2 regions of the Guptibacillus sedimenti genome follow, and region 1 is predicted to be linked to the other one. Evidence: predicted binding sites of a transcription regulator. Region 1 holds the regulator's gene; the other holds the start of a gene.
What was found. Region 1 encodes LexA, which represses DNA repair genes until DNA is damaged. Its sites were predicted from a motif close to CGAACATATGTTCG; they were not measured.

Region 1 (7,658 bases):
TTACCTGGTTCGCTACTTCTTCTCCACGTTGCTCAGCATTATAAGCAAAAATAGCTTCCTGGCGCTCATAGGAGCGATAACCTGAAACAGCTTTTAACTCATAGCCATCTTCTTTTGCAGCTTTAAACATTTTTTCAAGGGCTCTGGCAGCTTCTTCTACCATCAAGCGCTTCGGATCACCTTCAGGGGCATATGTAGAGACGTCTGGTTCCACAAGATTTTTCGGAACAAAGTCAGAAGGTAGATTACGTTCTTTATTAGCCACGACATAAATGCTGTCTGGATTCGTGACCGTTAGATTTTCACCATTTTTCTCGACTGTTTCAGCCATCGTTGGATAGGCTGCTGCACCCTCTTTACCGTCATCTTTTTGATCCTGCTCTTTATTGCTCTCTTCATTGTCTTTCTGGCTATCGTTTTCTTGATGATCTTTCGTTTGATTTTCGTCGGATTTCCCAGAATTATTTGTGGAATCGTTATTCGTTTGTCCATCGTTCTCCACTTGATTCTGCGGCTCGTTAGACGTTTGCTCTTCATCTCCAGCCTGACATCCGGCTAAAAGCGCAAACGAAAGTCCAGTTGCTACTACTAACTTTTTCATTGTCATGTAAACACTTCCTGATTTTTTTATAGTCTAATCTATCATACCATCACACCAATTAGACCCGTCAACCAAAATTACTCCATACAAAAAGCACTCTGCTAACAGAGTGCCATTACGCTATTTATCGTTGTTCGTCATTTGACTATTCATAGCCTTCATCATCTGATTAATCTTCTTCTGAGAAGGTTTCTGCCCCATTTGCATCATCATTACACGAAGCATGTTTTCATTAATAGGGGGATTCTTCTTTAAATAGTCCATCATATATTTGCGGGCAATAAAAAAGCCAAGTGCTACTCCAGCAATCAACGCTAGCACGCCCACAAGCGTGTACATCCACCACATTCTAGATTTCCTCCTTATTCTTTCTCTTCCAATAGTGTACTACAACCCGTAATGATTATACAATAACGTCTACTAAAATAGTAGGAGTTTGTTCAAACTAGTTTCTGCTGTTTAATCGGGTTAAGCCATCCATATCGACCTGATTGGAAGTCAATCGCGAAGAAAGAAGGAGTTAATTTTCGAATCACCTCAAAAAAGACTGTTTCAACTTCAGTACCACCAGTCGCATAGACATTAACTTTCTCTTTTCTCACAAACAAAGAAGCATCGCTTTTTGATTGATTTATACTTAACCGGTGCCCTTCGTTTTTGTATTCGTACGTCCGGAACGCCCCTAGTTCGCTGACAAGATAAGTGTTTAGCTCCTCTTCTGCAATGGGCTCAGTAATAAAGGAAACCTGCTTATCGAGAAGGTCTTTCTCATCCACCTGGATCGCTCGCTTTCTTTCAAGGAAAAGGTGATACAAAAGATGTTCTTTGCCAGCATATTGAGCGGCGATGTGTTGTTTAACAAAATACATTTCATAATGCCTCATACCACTTCCCCCTTATCAGAGAACAAATCATATAAAAAATAGTATACTGCACCTTCTCTAAAAGGATTGTCTATACTTGGAGCATCACATCACTAGTTTTGTCGAATTTAAAAAGGACCTGTACTATAACATATATGTTATAGTACAGGTCCTTGACTGCTATGCCATACTCGGCAGGTCACAAAGAACGCCACCGTTGCTTTCATCATAATCTAGTTTCATTCGATCAACAAACCACTGATCATCCGGTCGAACAAAGTAAGTAACTCCTCCAATTTCTTGCTTATAATCATCATATGAAGGCCGGTCAGACATGACTCCAAGGGAAAAACCACCGCTGTCCCCACTTCCTGCATAACGTACAAACAATCTTAGACAATCACCATGACCAAGTTCCATTTCATTTTTGTAAAACTCAGCTGCAGAATCAGTTACAACAAACATCTTATCCGCCCTCTCCGTTTTTGTATTAGTACATCTTGTTATAGTACAGTATAACGAATATTTGAAAAATTGCAACCATAAAAATAGCCTAATTTTGCATTTAGCAAAATTAGGCTATTTTTTACTGAAGAAAGCCGCGATTTTTCTTGCTTTCTTTTAATTTTTGAGGCGTTACGTCTGTGCCTTCTTCATCCACAACTTTGATGGAGTGAAGCTGGTTACTAAAAGAAGAACGAAGGCTTGCCAGGTATTCCTGACGAAGATCTTTTTGTTCTTTTTTCTCAGCATCTGTTAAAGATGACTCTTTTGATTTACGAGATAGCTCGTTAATTCGTTGAATTTTATCTTGAGAAAGCATGTAAAAAAGCTCCTTTACTGCAACTTGTACGTTCTATGCTAACGCATCTTTTTACCATAGACAAGTTTAGTGCTTCTCACTCTGTTCGTCAACATATTCCTTATAGCGTCTATGTACCGTGGCTTTTGATGCATGGTGACCAAAACCTTTAAGCGTTGCTGCAATCTCATGGAACGTTAAGCCGCGATTACGAAGATTAACAATTTCCTCGATCGGAACTTCAACACGGTCTCTTCCACCGTGATTTTGATGACTTAAATTTCGCTGCGGTCGATAGCCTTCTTTAACCGCCTTATCCATACCGCGTTTGATTTTCAAGTTGTGAAGCTTTCGCTGAAATTCTTCGACAATACTTACAATTTCAAGCACCATTGAATCAGCTTCCGATAATTGAAGTTCTCCATTTTGATTTACCGTATAAATGGTTCCGCCGTATTTGTGAACGGCATGAAGAAGAGCAATTTTAGCGTTCCCTCGTCCAAGTCTTGTTTCGTCTTGAATGAGCAATGCTTCGACTTGCCCTTCTTTTAACAAATCCAGTACTTCGAGTATGCCATCTCGATCAATGTCATACCCGCTGTGTTTTTCTTCAATCATTCGGTGAACGGTAAAACCTGACTGTGATGCAAATCGTTGCAATTCTTCTTTTTGCCTTGCAAGAGACGACTCCTGCGCTTCTTTTTTTGTGCTTACTCGGCAATAAATAACGGCGTTCATTCTTTAATCTGTACCCCCAAGTGCGGTAGCGTTCGCTTCAACAGGGATGATGAGAGTATCTCCTGCTGTAATTCGATTAGCATCTATGCGATTAGCGTCTTCAACCCAGCTAACAAATTTCTGATCAGACAATTCATGTGCGGAACGATATTCATCAGCAATTTTTAATACCGTATCACCGTGCTCCAGTTGAATCGTTGTATACCGATCATACTCCTCAGCTGCAGCTGTTCGCAAAGATACGAACACAATAATTAACACAGCTACAAAAGATATAATGACAAGAAAATCAATTCCAGACAAGCCCCCAGCTTGCTTTCTCATCCCAATCACCCCATATACGAATATTTGTTCTGTTTTTAGTATAATCAGAACCCCTGTTCGTGTCAACTAGTAACTTCGAACTTATGTTTGTATGCGAACAAAAATTCTGGTATACTAGTAACAAATAGATAGATTGGAACGAGGTGCCAGAAATATGAAACTATCAAAGCGTCAGCAGGACATTCTGGACTTTATTAAAGTCGAAGTAAAACAAAAAGGTTATCCACCGTCTGTTAGAGAAATCGGCGAAGCCGTTGGACTTGCTTCAAGCTCAACTGTCCATGGCCACCTGGCAAGACTCGAGAAAAAAGGTTATATCAGAAGAGACCCAACCAAACCAAGAGCCATTGAAGTGTTGGGCCTTGATGAAGCGATCGACATCCCACGTCAGCACACGGTTAATGTTCCTGTCATTGGTAAAGTAACAGCTGGTCAACCGATCACAGCGATTGAAAATGTTGAAGAGTACTTCCCTCTTCCAGAGCAGTTCGCTCAGGATGAAGAGCATACATTCATTCTTGTCATCGAAGGGGATAGTATGATTGAAGCTGGTATTTATAACGGTGATATGGTTATCGTGAAGCAGCAACCAACTGCAAATAACGGAGACATCGTTGTTGCGATGACGGACGATGGCGAAGCAACGGTAAAACGTTTCTTTAAAGAAAGCAACTACTTCCGACTTCAGCCAGAAAACTCATCGATGGAACCAATCATTCTTGATTCTGTTTCGATTCTTGGTAAAGTGGTTGGTGTTTTCCGCTCGATCCACTAGAAGCGCAAATTGCGCTTCTTTTTTTTATTATCGATTACTACTTGAAGGTCACTCTTTTATCGTAACGAGACAATCCACATCTTCATAAGTTGTGATGATAAGAAGATGATGAGGTGATTGTAATGGTACAAAAAGAAGTTCAAGAACTTTTAAACACGCTGATTCAAATTGAACACATTTCAACCACGCTATATTTAGCGATGTCTGCTTACTTGGATCGAAAGAATTATACTGGAATGGCCAGTTGGTTAAGAATTCAATCTGATGAAGAACGAACGCATCTTCTTACTCTGATTAATTACTTAGCTGGTAAAGATGGCGTTGTTGAATTAGGTGCTCTCCCAGAACAATCGACGGACTTTGGAACGCCGCTCGAAACCTTCCAGCAAGTTTTAGAACACGAACAGTATGTTACGAATTCTTACCGTCAGGCTTATAACTACATCAAAAAAATTGATCCGCAAACGGCCGTCATCGTTCAGGATTTCCTACGTGAACAGATTGACGAAGAAGCACAGGCACTTACGATTGTCGAAAGGCTGAAATTAGCAGGAGATAACACGTCCGCACTCTTACTGATCGATCAAGAACTTGGTCAGAGGCAGCCAGGATAAGATTTCTACCTAAAACCTACAACAGACCTCAACCTTCATGGGTTAGAAGGTGAGGTCTGTTTATTTTTGTTATGTTATTTGTAATTCTGAATAAATTGGTGGTTTTCGATAATAAGCTCATAATAATTGAGGGTAAGCTCACTATGCGAATAAGATCCTTTTTATCCTCACCGTTGATTTTAACATATTATTCCACACCCAATTCCAACTACAAGTATAAAAGTTACGTATCTATTAAGTTTAAATCCCTTCTGTATTCATTAGTACAACTCTCCAGCCATCAGGATCTTCAATCGTTATCCCTTTCTCTTGCCAATACACATTTTCTGGTTCTACTTCCATGTGCCCCATTTGGTGAAGCCTTTCTGCTACGCTTTTCAGCTCTTCTCCATTTGGAATATAGAAAATGATCAAGTTATCAGCAGTAGGAGCAGGGCAAGGGCTACCTTCTTCATGTGACGTGAACTCTATTTGATAGCATAGGTGAGGTAAACCATATACCACGCCCGTATATCCTGCATGTCCAGTGAATTCAGCCACTCGCTGCAAGCCTAATCCATGTTCGTAAAACTGAATAATCTTATCAAATTGATCGGTCGGCCTAGCTATTCGAACTTGCACTGCGTTAAAATCTTGAAACTTCATCGTCGTTCCCTCCAATTACTATATATAAGCACGATACTTCCGAAAATCTAATTGTGACATACTTATATTTTAAGCTTTCATCAGCGTCATAGCGCTAGTAAAATGAATGAATTTCTCTACGACTTTAGGATGAAAGAAGAAAATAATTCATTAAAAAAAGCCGAAGCACCTTAAAGTGAACTTCAGCTTCTAATTAAAATAGGCACCCGTTAAACAATCTTCAATATGAATACTTCCCCATCAAATAACTTTTTGAAAAGTACAACCCTCCAAAAAATAGCGCAAGAGCGATGTAGGCCGGTAGCAAGTGAATAAAAGTCGTGTAGCCAATCATGATGTGTACATAAATTCCTGCTCCAAACGCAGGCAAACCTCCTATAAGCAACATCCACCATAGCCAGGCATTCCCCGATTGGAAGCCCCAGAGAGCAGACATTAGCACTAACAATCCAACGCTGATCATCGCTCCTCCAAACCCAGCACGGTCGTGGGCGATGACAGAGGTCAACCGATCATTGAATGACTGAATCAGATCCGCTGGCATGCAGATGTATTGTAAATCCGTTGGCACAAAAACCCCCGTCACACCGATTCCAGCAATAATCACTCCACCAAGAACAAATGAAAAACCAAGCATAACAAAACAAAATTGCCCCATAATGCCTTTACGCCATGCCAGGTCATTCCGTCGGTTGCATGATTTCGGGGTCCTCTTTATGCCTTTGGTTTTCACGTATCCTCTCAAGTAAAATGGTAATAGCACAATCCAAAATAGTAAGTGTAACCAATCGAAGTAGCCATAGCCAATGAAAAGCAAGATACCTAGAAAACCGATAATTGCCGCAATATCAATCGCCTGCTTCGTCCACAACAAACCGTTTTTAACTCCGTAATAAGACAACGTCATATAAACAACGCCACCAGAAATCATCGTTCCAGCTAATGTCATTCGGTCATGTGCCATAAACCATAAGAGTCGTTCATTAAAGAGCAAAAGCTCCTCACGAGTTAGCTGCATGAAGCTTTCATCATAAGGTAAAACAATTGAAGTCAGACTTAACACTAAAGCAATCAAGCCACCAATCATGATGAATAATCCAAACAAGAAGTAGTCTTTCCACCCACTACGTTCTTCTTGAAATGCGCTCTCATCGTTGATCGCTTCATAAATTCTCTTAGGCAAGCCTGGCCCAACTTCGACATATTCACCCGATAGGAACAACAAATCAGCACCATGATTTAATAGCTGTACAGCATCCTCTGGCTCTTTCACTCCACCCACGGTCACAAGTTTTAATGAAGGATATTCATTTTGACAATAGCCAATCGCTTCCTTATGTATCGCAAGGTTTGCCAACGTATCCAAACCTTGCACTTCATCAATCACGACACCCGTTATGTATGGAAAAATAGAATGCAAGTCAGCCTTTTCAATTTGATTATTTGGCACGCGAACATATATGCTTTTCCATTCTCGAATAGACCTCAGCACATCCATATTCGTAAAATCGATTTCATTAAAGTCAATTTCATAAACACCATTATAAGGTTTTAAAGCTCTAGCGATCTCAATTAGCTCATCGTTTGTACCACTTAACTGGAACATAGCGGGCTGAACCAACTTGGAATGATCTAACCGTTGAAGCGTCTTTGCAAGACCTGCTCTTTCTTCCTGTTCAGAAAGAGCAATACTTCCATTCTGAAGCCTTGTTGGTTTCGTGTGTTCATCAGATGGCTCTTTCGTAATCGGTCCAATTTCAATACAGCCAAACCCTAAATGACTAAATCCCTTTAAACCAGAAAGTCTAGGATCAATTTTGCTAGATAGCCCCACACAGCCTGGAAAAGTAGTGTTCTCGATCTTAACCATAAGCTGATCGGAAACCTCTTCTCTTCCTAAAAAGTGAATGAGATGCTGTCCACCTGGAAGTGAAGCAATACGATTCATTGACTGATGAATAAACTCTCGTGAAAATTCGGGACTACATTTTGATAGAAAAGGTTTAAATATCACATGATAGGACCAGTCGGGCATATAATCCCCCTTTCCGGTTTACATAATTTAATTATAGTTTACTAAGTTGCGAAATAAGGTGTATTCTGAGGCGCTGTCTTTTTCATTAGTTTATCTTTATTTATAATAAATCAGTCATTAACACTATGAAAAGAATGACCGCTGTAACAATGTATGTATTGGCTATATTTTTATTTAGTTTTTCTTCTCTTATTTTTTCTATTCCAAATAACAGAAACATAACAAACAAAGATGATATAAAGACTTGACTAGAAATCGCGT
Region 2 (7,658 bases), on a different contig from region 1:
GCGGGCATGCAAACACCAGGATATCCAAATCAAGACGTAGCAGGAGCGTATGAAGGTTATGGCCATAAAGGAAACAATGGCGGCTACCCAGGAAATGTAGCGGGCATGCAAACACCAGGATATCCAAATCAGGACGTAGCAGGAGCGTATGAAGGCTATGGGCATAAAGGAAACAATGGCGGCTATCCTGGATCAGTAGCTGGGGCAGCAATGAATGGTTATGGTATGGCGCCATATGCTCATAAAGGAAATGAAGAATATCCTGAAGCTGTGATGGGTGCTTATGGTTACCCGAATCAAAATTTAGGTGGCATGATGATGCCGCCTGGCTATCCTAACCAGCCAATGGTCTCACCTTATCAGCAACATGACTGTGGATGTGGAGGAAATCAACAAGTATCGCCTTATCAACAAATGCCGTCATATGCGAACCCTGGATTTGTTCAAGGAGCTAATAAAGCGCCGATGATGGATTATATGGGAATGGAAAGTAGCTATGCCGAATCACGTTAGTAAAATGAATGGGGCTATCCTACAGGGGATACGCCCTTTTTTTCTACAAATGAAGCAGATAAATTCACTCGTTTGGAGGGGGATTTCTTACAATGGCGAGCCTGTTTTTTTAAAAGCAGCAGTAAAGAAAGAAACGATAAAAAAACAAATCGAAATTTCATCTGCTGGTGCTACTTCTTTTGTTTCTTATATTCCTTTCGCAGATGGCGAGTGGATGAAAGAAAGTGGTGGACTAACGTTTGCCTGCATGAAAGCCATAGAAGGGCGAGCGCTTGACTATAGTATTAAAGAAGATCGATTTCTTGCGATGGAAAAAACCAATCATTTTCAAGATGAAGTTCAGGGGATTGTTAGTAAGCACATACCATATGTCTCTCTTACTCGAAAATGGACGAACCGCTTCATACGGTTTAAACAAAATTTAGATTCTGAGGTACTCTCTTGTGAACAGGAAAAGCTTATTAATTATTTTTTAACGATTGGTGAAATTGTTCTCTCTGAGATGATGGAAGTCGAACAACTTGAACGGTCTAGTTATCGACGTCATTGCATTGTCCACGGCGATCCTGCACATCATAACTTTATCTTTAATTTTGATCAGTTGCTTTTAATTGATGGTGATCTCATAAGTTACGCTCCTCGTGAGTATGATTATTTGCAGTTGATAAATCGAATGCTTCCTCACTGTAACTGGTCGCTAGAGGAATGGGAGAATTCACATATCTCTTCACTTCGTCATTGCCTCGAAGATTCTTCTCTTAGAAGACTTCTTGCTTATCCTGCCGATTTTTACCGGGAATGGTTAATGAATCCCAGTGGAAGAAATGAACTATTGGTAAAAACAGAGCAGCAGAAAGAGAAAAGGACGGCATTCATTCGGCAAGTGCTTTAATAGGTACCATTGTTACCTAGAACTAACAGATTAAAAACATCAGCCTCCTCACATTCTAAAGGTGAAAGGAGGTTTTAAATTTGAGGAAAACAATTCTAACGCTTTCTACGATGATGTTTGCAGGTGGATTAATCGGGTGTACAGCCGATAATGAGGCGATGGATACACGTTATAATGATTCCACACGTCCAATTGGTTATTACACAAGTGAAGATAATAACGGTGATTATCGCGAAGGTGCCGTTACAGACATGATTGACCGAGATTATGAACACGGTGTAAAAGCGCCAGATGAAAAGCAAATTGATAAACGTAATGGAATGAACGGGCCAGGATACATGCGTACCGATGATAATTATTCAGGTTATGACAATGAACTGTCTACTCGCCTTGCGAAGAGAATCAACAAGCTTAAAAATGTAGATGATTCTCGTGTCATTGTATACGGTGATCAGATCATGATTGGCGTTGATACAAACGACAAAAATGATGCAGATGTAAAGGATACCGTTCGTAGTGAAGTAGCAAAAGTAACGAAGCAGAAAAATGTTTCGATCTCAACAGACGAAGATGTTTTTGGTCGCATGGGCGACGTGAATAACCGTCTTGCAGATGGAAATGGCTTTGAAGAGGTTCAGGCTGATGTGAATGGGATTTTAGATGACATCGGCAATGCTGCAAAGCGTCCTTTTGAGAACAACAAGTAATTAAAATAGCGAGTGGGCAGAAGCCTGCTCGCCTACATATGCAGAACACTTTTCGGTCGAGTAACTCCTATGTTACGGTTAAACAAATCACTCTATTTGAAGGGAGTAGTTCGTACCGATGGCTGGACATTCCAAATGGAAAAATATTCAGCGTAGAAAAAACGCACAGGATGCGAAACGTGGGAAAGTATTTATGAAGCTAGCGAAGGAAATTTTTGTTGCTGCTAAGCAAGGGGGAAGCGATCCGGAAACAAATCCTTCTTTAAGACTTGCGATTGATAAGGCGAAATCATCAAATATGCCGAACGATAACATTGATCGTGCGATAAAGAAAGCCACTGGTGATTTGAATGGCGTACAGTACGAAAATGTTATATATGAAGGCTATGGCTCAGGTGGCGCAGCGCTCATGGTTCAATTGCTCACAGATAATAAAAATCGTGCTGCGGCCGATGTACGACATGCTTTTAGTAAAAATAATGGAAACATGGGCGAAAATGGTTGTGTATCCTTTTTATTTAATCGCAAAGGTTTACTGATCATTGACCGCTCTGAAAGCGAAATTGATGGAGAGGAATTATTGCTTCAGGTGATTGAAGCTGGTGCAGAAGAAATGGAAACAACGGAGGAAGCATATGAGATTTATACGGATCCACAAGAGTTTCAGGTGGTTAAGCATCAGCTAGAAGCAGACGGCTTAACATTCTCATCTGCTGAAGTCACAATGATTCCAGAAACGTATGCCCCTCTAGAGGACGAAGATGGTATTAACATGGTGAAGCTAATTGAACAGCTTGAAGATAATGATGATGTGCAAGAAGTATATCATAATGCGGAAATAAATGATGAGGTGTATGAGCAACTTTAAGCTACAGAGTTTCTGTAGCTTTTTTTGAATAGAGAGAGAAAAGTTGGAAACGCTAACGGCATGAACTTATTGAATATGGAAGAAAGGTGTTGGAGATATATGAAAAACCTTTGTCCACTCATTCTGTTAGGTTTCCTTCTAGTTTTTGGTGGAACATCTGCCGAAGCTTTTGAGCCTAATAACGGTTTAGCAACGGTAACGACAGAGTCTCTACAAGAAGAAGGGCCGTTAGTCATTGAAGTAGAACTACGAACGAATTATGCTGATGGTGTGACAACAAAACAATCCGTATATGAAACGATTTGGGCAATGGAGGATTTTTGGAGTCAATATGCAGACTGGCAACTTGTGGATCAGGAAGAAGGAAAAATGGTTTTTGAACGGAATTTTGAAGACATTTCACCTGCAAGTAAACAAAATGGTCATTTTGGTTTAACGGAGGATGGTGTTCTTACCATTTTTGATGGTGACCCTGCCGATGAGAAAGTGATTCAAACGTTCTTCCAAATTGATGTAGGTAAGCTTGAAAGTCAAAGGCGAGAACAACTTATGGATGGTATACCTGTAGAGTCATGGTATCAGTTTGAAGATGTGATTCAATCTTTTTCGAAAATCAAAAGCGAACCTGTCCAATAGGACGGGTTTTTTGTTCTTAATAAACAGTTTATTACCTTTCGTGTCTAGCTGCGACTCGCAGAAACTGCGATATTTCACTCTTTCACAAAAACACAAAAAACGTGTTCTCGTTCAAGAGCTCCAATATCTCCGTTTCTAAACGCTCGTCTCCGCTTTTCGTGTCTAGCTACACGGGCCAAATCCTCCGGCTGTTTCGCCCTTTCGATTGAGACAAAAAGCGTCTCATTCGAAAGGGCTCCAACATCCTGCGGATTTAAACGGGCCCGCTCCGCTTTTCGTGTCTAGCTGCGACTCGCAGAAACTGCGATATTTCACTCTTTCACAAAAACACAAAAAACGTGTTCTCGTTCAAGAGCTCCAATATCTCCGTTTCTAAACGCTCGTCTCCGCTTTTCGTGTCTAGCTACGCGGGCCAAATCCTCCGGCTGTTTCGCCCTTTCGATTGAGACAAAAAGCGTCTCAGTCTCATGGGCTCCAACATCCTGCGGATTTTAACAGGCACGCTCCGCCTTTCGTGTTTTTATGGTAGAATGGAGAGATAGAAATACACGTTCGTATGTACAGGGGAGAGAGTAGCTTTGATTGAATATATTAAAGGCACGGTTGAATATATTGATACAGAATACATTGTGGTGGAGTCCAATTCGATTGGCTATAAAATCTACTGTGGCAATCCGTTTGAGTTTCAGAAATATCGAAATCAATCGATTCAAATTTTTACGCACCATTATGTGAGAGAAGATCTTATTGCTCTTTATGGTTTCCCAACCCGAGAAGAGCGTCTTTTGTTTGAGAAACTGTTAAATGTATCAGGGATTGGTCCTAAAGGAGCGGTTGCTATTTTAGCGACTGGCGAACCGGACAAAGTAGTTAGTGCCATCGAGATGGAAGATGAAAAATTCTTGACGAAGTTTCCTGGAGTAGGAAAGAAAACAGCTCGTCAAATTATCCTTGATTTAAAAGGAAAGCTGAAAGGTTTTGGAGCTCCAATCGAAGGGTTATTTGCAGTTGAAGATGTGCAAGGAGAAGGAGCTCATGAACTTGATGAAGCGCTTGAAGCATTGAAAGCACTTGGCTATGCAGACCGAGAAATTAAGAAGGTTAAACCAAAACTGTTAGAAGAAACGCTAACAACCGATCAGTATATTAAGAAAGCTCTTCAGCTTATGCTGAAGCAATAAGGAGGGAGTAACGTGGAAGATCGCATTCTATCTGGAGAACAAGTCGGTGACGACTCATCCGTAGAATATAGCCTCCGTCCTCAGCGATTAGCTCAGTATATTGGACAAGAAAAAGTCAAGCGAAATCTTGAAGTCTTTATTGAAGCGGCAAAAATGCGTGAAGAGCCTCTGGATCATGTTTTGTTATATGGTCCTCCAGGCCTCGGTAAAACGACCCTTTCCGCTATCATTGCTAATGAGATGGAAGTAAATTTGCGTACAACTTCAGGTCCTGCCATCGAACGACCAGGTGATTTAGCAGCTATTTTAACGGCCCTTGAACCTGGAGATGTTTTATTTATTGATGAAATTCATCGTCTTCCAAGAAGCGTAGAAGAAGTGCTTTATCCCGCAATGGAAGATTATTGCCTGGATATTGTGATTGGAAAGGGTGAAACGGCCAGGTCCGTTCGACTGGATCTACCACCATTTACACTTGTCGGTGCGACGACAAGAGCAGGGTTATTAACGGCCCCTTTACGGGACAGGTTTGGTGTCTTAAGCAGGCTTGAATATTATCTAGAAGATGAATTACAAACGATTATCATGAGAACAGCTGATATTTTTAATGTAGAAATGGATCAGAATGCCGCTGTTGAACTAGCGCGTCGCTCTCGCGGAACACCGCGAATAGCTAATCGTTTGTTAAAGCGAGTAAGAGATTTCGCTCAAGTAAAAGGCGATGGAGTCATCTCGTCATCGCTTGCTGCACAAGCGCTAGAGATGATGCAGGTGGATCCGCTCGGACTCGATCATATTGACCACAAGCTTCTGTTAGCGATTATTGAAAAGTTTCGTGGTGGACCTGTTGGCGTTGATACGATTGCAGCCACCATTGGAGAAGAAAGTCATACGATTGAAGATGTGTATGAGCCTTACCTTCTTCAAATTGGATTTCTACAGCGCACGCCGCGTGGACGAATGGTGACGCATCATGTATACGAACACTTTGGTATGGAGGTTCCGAAGTAAAGATGGGCATTTCAAAGCTATTTATCGTTTTAGGTATCGCTTTTTTAGCTATTGGGGTCTTGTGGTCCTTTGTCGGTAAGTTACCTGGTGATGTGGTAATTAAAAGAGGAAACACAACATTCTTTTTTCCTATCGTTACTTCTATCATCGTTAGTATTGTCCTGTCACTACTCTTTTTTATTATAGGTAAGTTCAGATAAGGGGGAGCTTTCCAACCGTCAGTTACAAGCTGGGGGAAGGAGACCTGCCCCTTAAGGGTGCGCGGATCGGTAGTGCTGTGGTAAAATCAATAAAGTTGAACACTTTTTAGAAATAGTGGTGAAAAAAATGAACGTAAATGATTTTGATTTTGAGCTTCCAGAAAGATTAATCGCGCAAACCCCGTTAAAAGAGCGGACAAAATCGCGATTGATGGTTTTAGACCCATTAGAGCAAAAGCTTCAGCATAGAGAGTTCTCCAATTTGGAGGAATACATCAATCCTGGCGATTGTCTTGTCTTGAATGATACGCGGGTGATGCCGGCAAGACTATACGGTTCAAAAGAGGAAACTGGTGCCAAGATTGAAGTTCTCCTGCTTAAGCAAATGGAAGAGGATAAATGGGAAACGCTTGTTAAACCTGCCAAGCGAGTGAAGCCAGGCACGGTAATTTCATTTGGCGATGGCCGTTTGACAGCCGTATGCAAAGAGTCTTTAGAACACGGTGGCCGTGTACTGGAGTTTCAATACGAAGGGGTTTTTTATGAAATCCTCGATCAGCTTGGTGAAATGCCACTACCTCCATATATTACAGAAACGCTTGATGATCAAGATCGTTATCAAACCGTTTTTGCCAAGCATAGAGGGTCTGCTGCAGCGCCAACTGCAGGACTGCATTTTACAGAAGAAATGCTTCAACGTCTTGAAGACAAAGGCGTTTATATAGCCTTTATCACGCTACATGTTGGGCTAGGTACATTCCGACCAGTTTCTGTCGATAATATTCTTGAACATGAAATGCATGGGGAATTTTATCAGCTGACGAAAGGGACGGCGGACCTTTTGAATCGAGTTCGTGAAGATGGAGGTCGAATTGTTTCAGTTGGCACAACCTCGACAAGAACGCTTGAGACGGTGGCTTCAGCCCATGACGGCCGTTTTGAAGAATCATCAGGTTGGACTGATATCTTTATTTACCCTGGTTATACGTTTAAAGCAATCGATGGACTGATTACTAACTTTCACCTGCCTCAGTCAACATTGATCATGCTCGTAAGCGCCCTTGCGGGAAGAGATTTTGTGCTTTCTGCTTATCGTACTGCTGTTGAAGAGGAATACCGATTCTTCAGTTTTGGTGATGCAATGTTGATTTTGGAAGGGAGTACGAAAGAATGACGGAACCAATCCGCTATGAATTAATTAAAACATGTAAACAAAGTGGCGCGCGCCTTGGGAAGCTTCACACCCCCCATGGAACGTTTGAAACCCCAATGTTTATGCCAGTTGGAACACTTGCAACTGTTAAAACAATGAGTCCTGAAGAATTGAAAGAAATGGGTGCAGGGGTTATTTTGAGTAACACCTATCATCTTTGGCTTCGACCAGGACACGATATTGTAAAAGAAGCGGGTGGTCTTCATAAATTTATGAACTGGGATCAGCCAATCCTAACTGATTCTGGTGGCTTTCAAGTATTTAGCTTAAGTGACCTCAGACAAATCGAGGAAAAAGGTGTTCACTTCCGAAATCATATGAGTGGTGAGAAGCTTTTTCTTTCTCCTGAAGGCGCAATGGAAATTCAAAATGCACTAGGTTCTGATATTATGATGGCATTTGATGAATGCCCTCCATATCCAGCAGAATTTGATTAT

Region 2: a site for LexA is predicted at 4,158-4,171, ahead of ruvA (Holliday junction branch migration protein RuvA). Genes of this name have one in related genera too.

What each region holds. Positions count from the first base shown of each region.
Region 1 covers NZ_JAQQWV010000002.1:1,124,468-1,132,125, reverse strand. Annotated here, with positions in the region: gene PQ578_RS14190 (M15 family metallopeptidase) at 1-607, opposite strand, end outside; gene PQ578_RS14185 (YneF family protein) at 722-949, opposite strand; gene sirA (sporulation inhibitor of replication protein SirA) at 1,042-1,485, opposite strand; gene PQ578_RS14175 (HesB/YadR/YfhF family protein) at 1,645-1,929, opposite strand; gene PQ578_RS14170 (DUF896 domain-containing protein) at 2,051-2,287, opposite strand; gene PQ578_RS14165 (YneB family resolvase-like protein) at 2,354-3,004, opposite strand; gene yneA (cell division suppressor protein YneA) at 3,008-3,328, opposite strand; gene lexA (transcriptional repressor LexA) at 3,483-4,103, shown strand; gene PQ578_RS14150 (ferritin) at 4,226-4,717, shown strand; gene PQ578_RS14145 (VOC family protein) at 4,958-5,362, opposite strand; gene PQ578_RS14140 (dihydroorotate dehydrogenase) at 5,583-7,397, opposite strand.
Region 2 covers NZ_JAQQWV010000001.1:1,287,129-1,294,786, forward strand. Annotated here, with positions in the region: gene safA (SafA/ExsA family spore coat assembly protein) at 1-513, shown strand, start outside; gene PQ578_RS06235 (protein kinase family protein) at 497-1,405, shown strand; gene PQ578_RS06240 (YhcN/YlaJ family sporulation lipoprotein) at 1,486-2,112, shown strand; gene PQ578_RS06245 (YebC/PmpR family DNA-binding transcriptional regulator) at 2,231-2,980, shown strand; gene PQ578_RS06250 (BofC C-terminal domain-containing protein) at 3,080-3,616, shown strand; gene ruvA (Holliday junction branch migration protein RuvA) at 4,195-4,797, shown strand; gene ruvB (Holliday junction branch migration DNA helicase RuvB) at 4,810-5,808, shown strand; gene PQ578_RS06265 (DUF2905 domain-containing protein) at 5,811-6,008, shown strand; gene queA (tRNA preQ1(34) S-adenosylmethionine ribosyltransferase-isomerase QueA) at 6,136-7,182, shown strand; gene tgt (tRNA guanosine(34) transglycosylase Tgt) at 7,179-7,658, shown strand, end outside.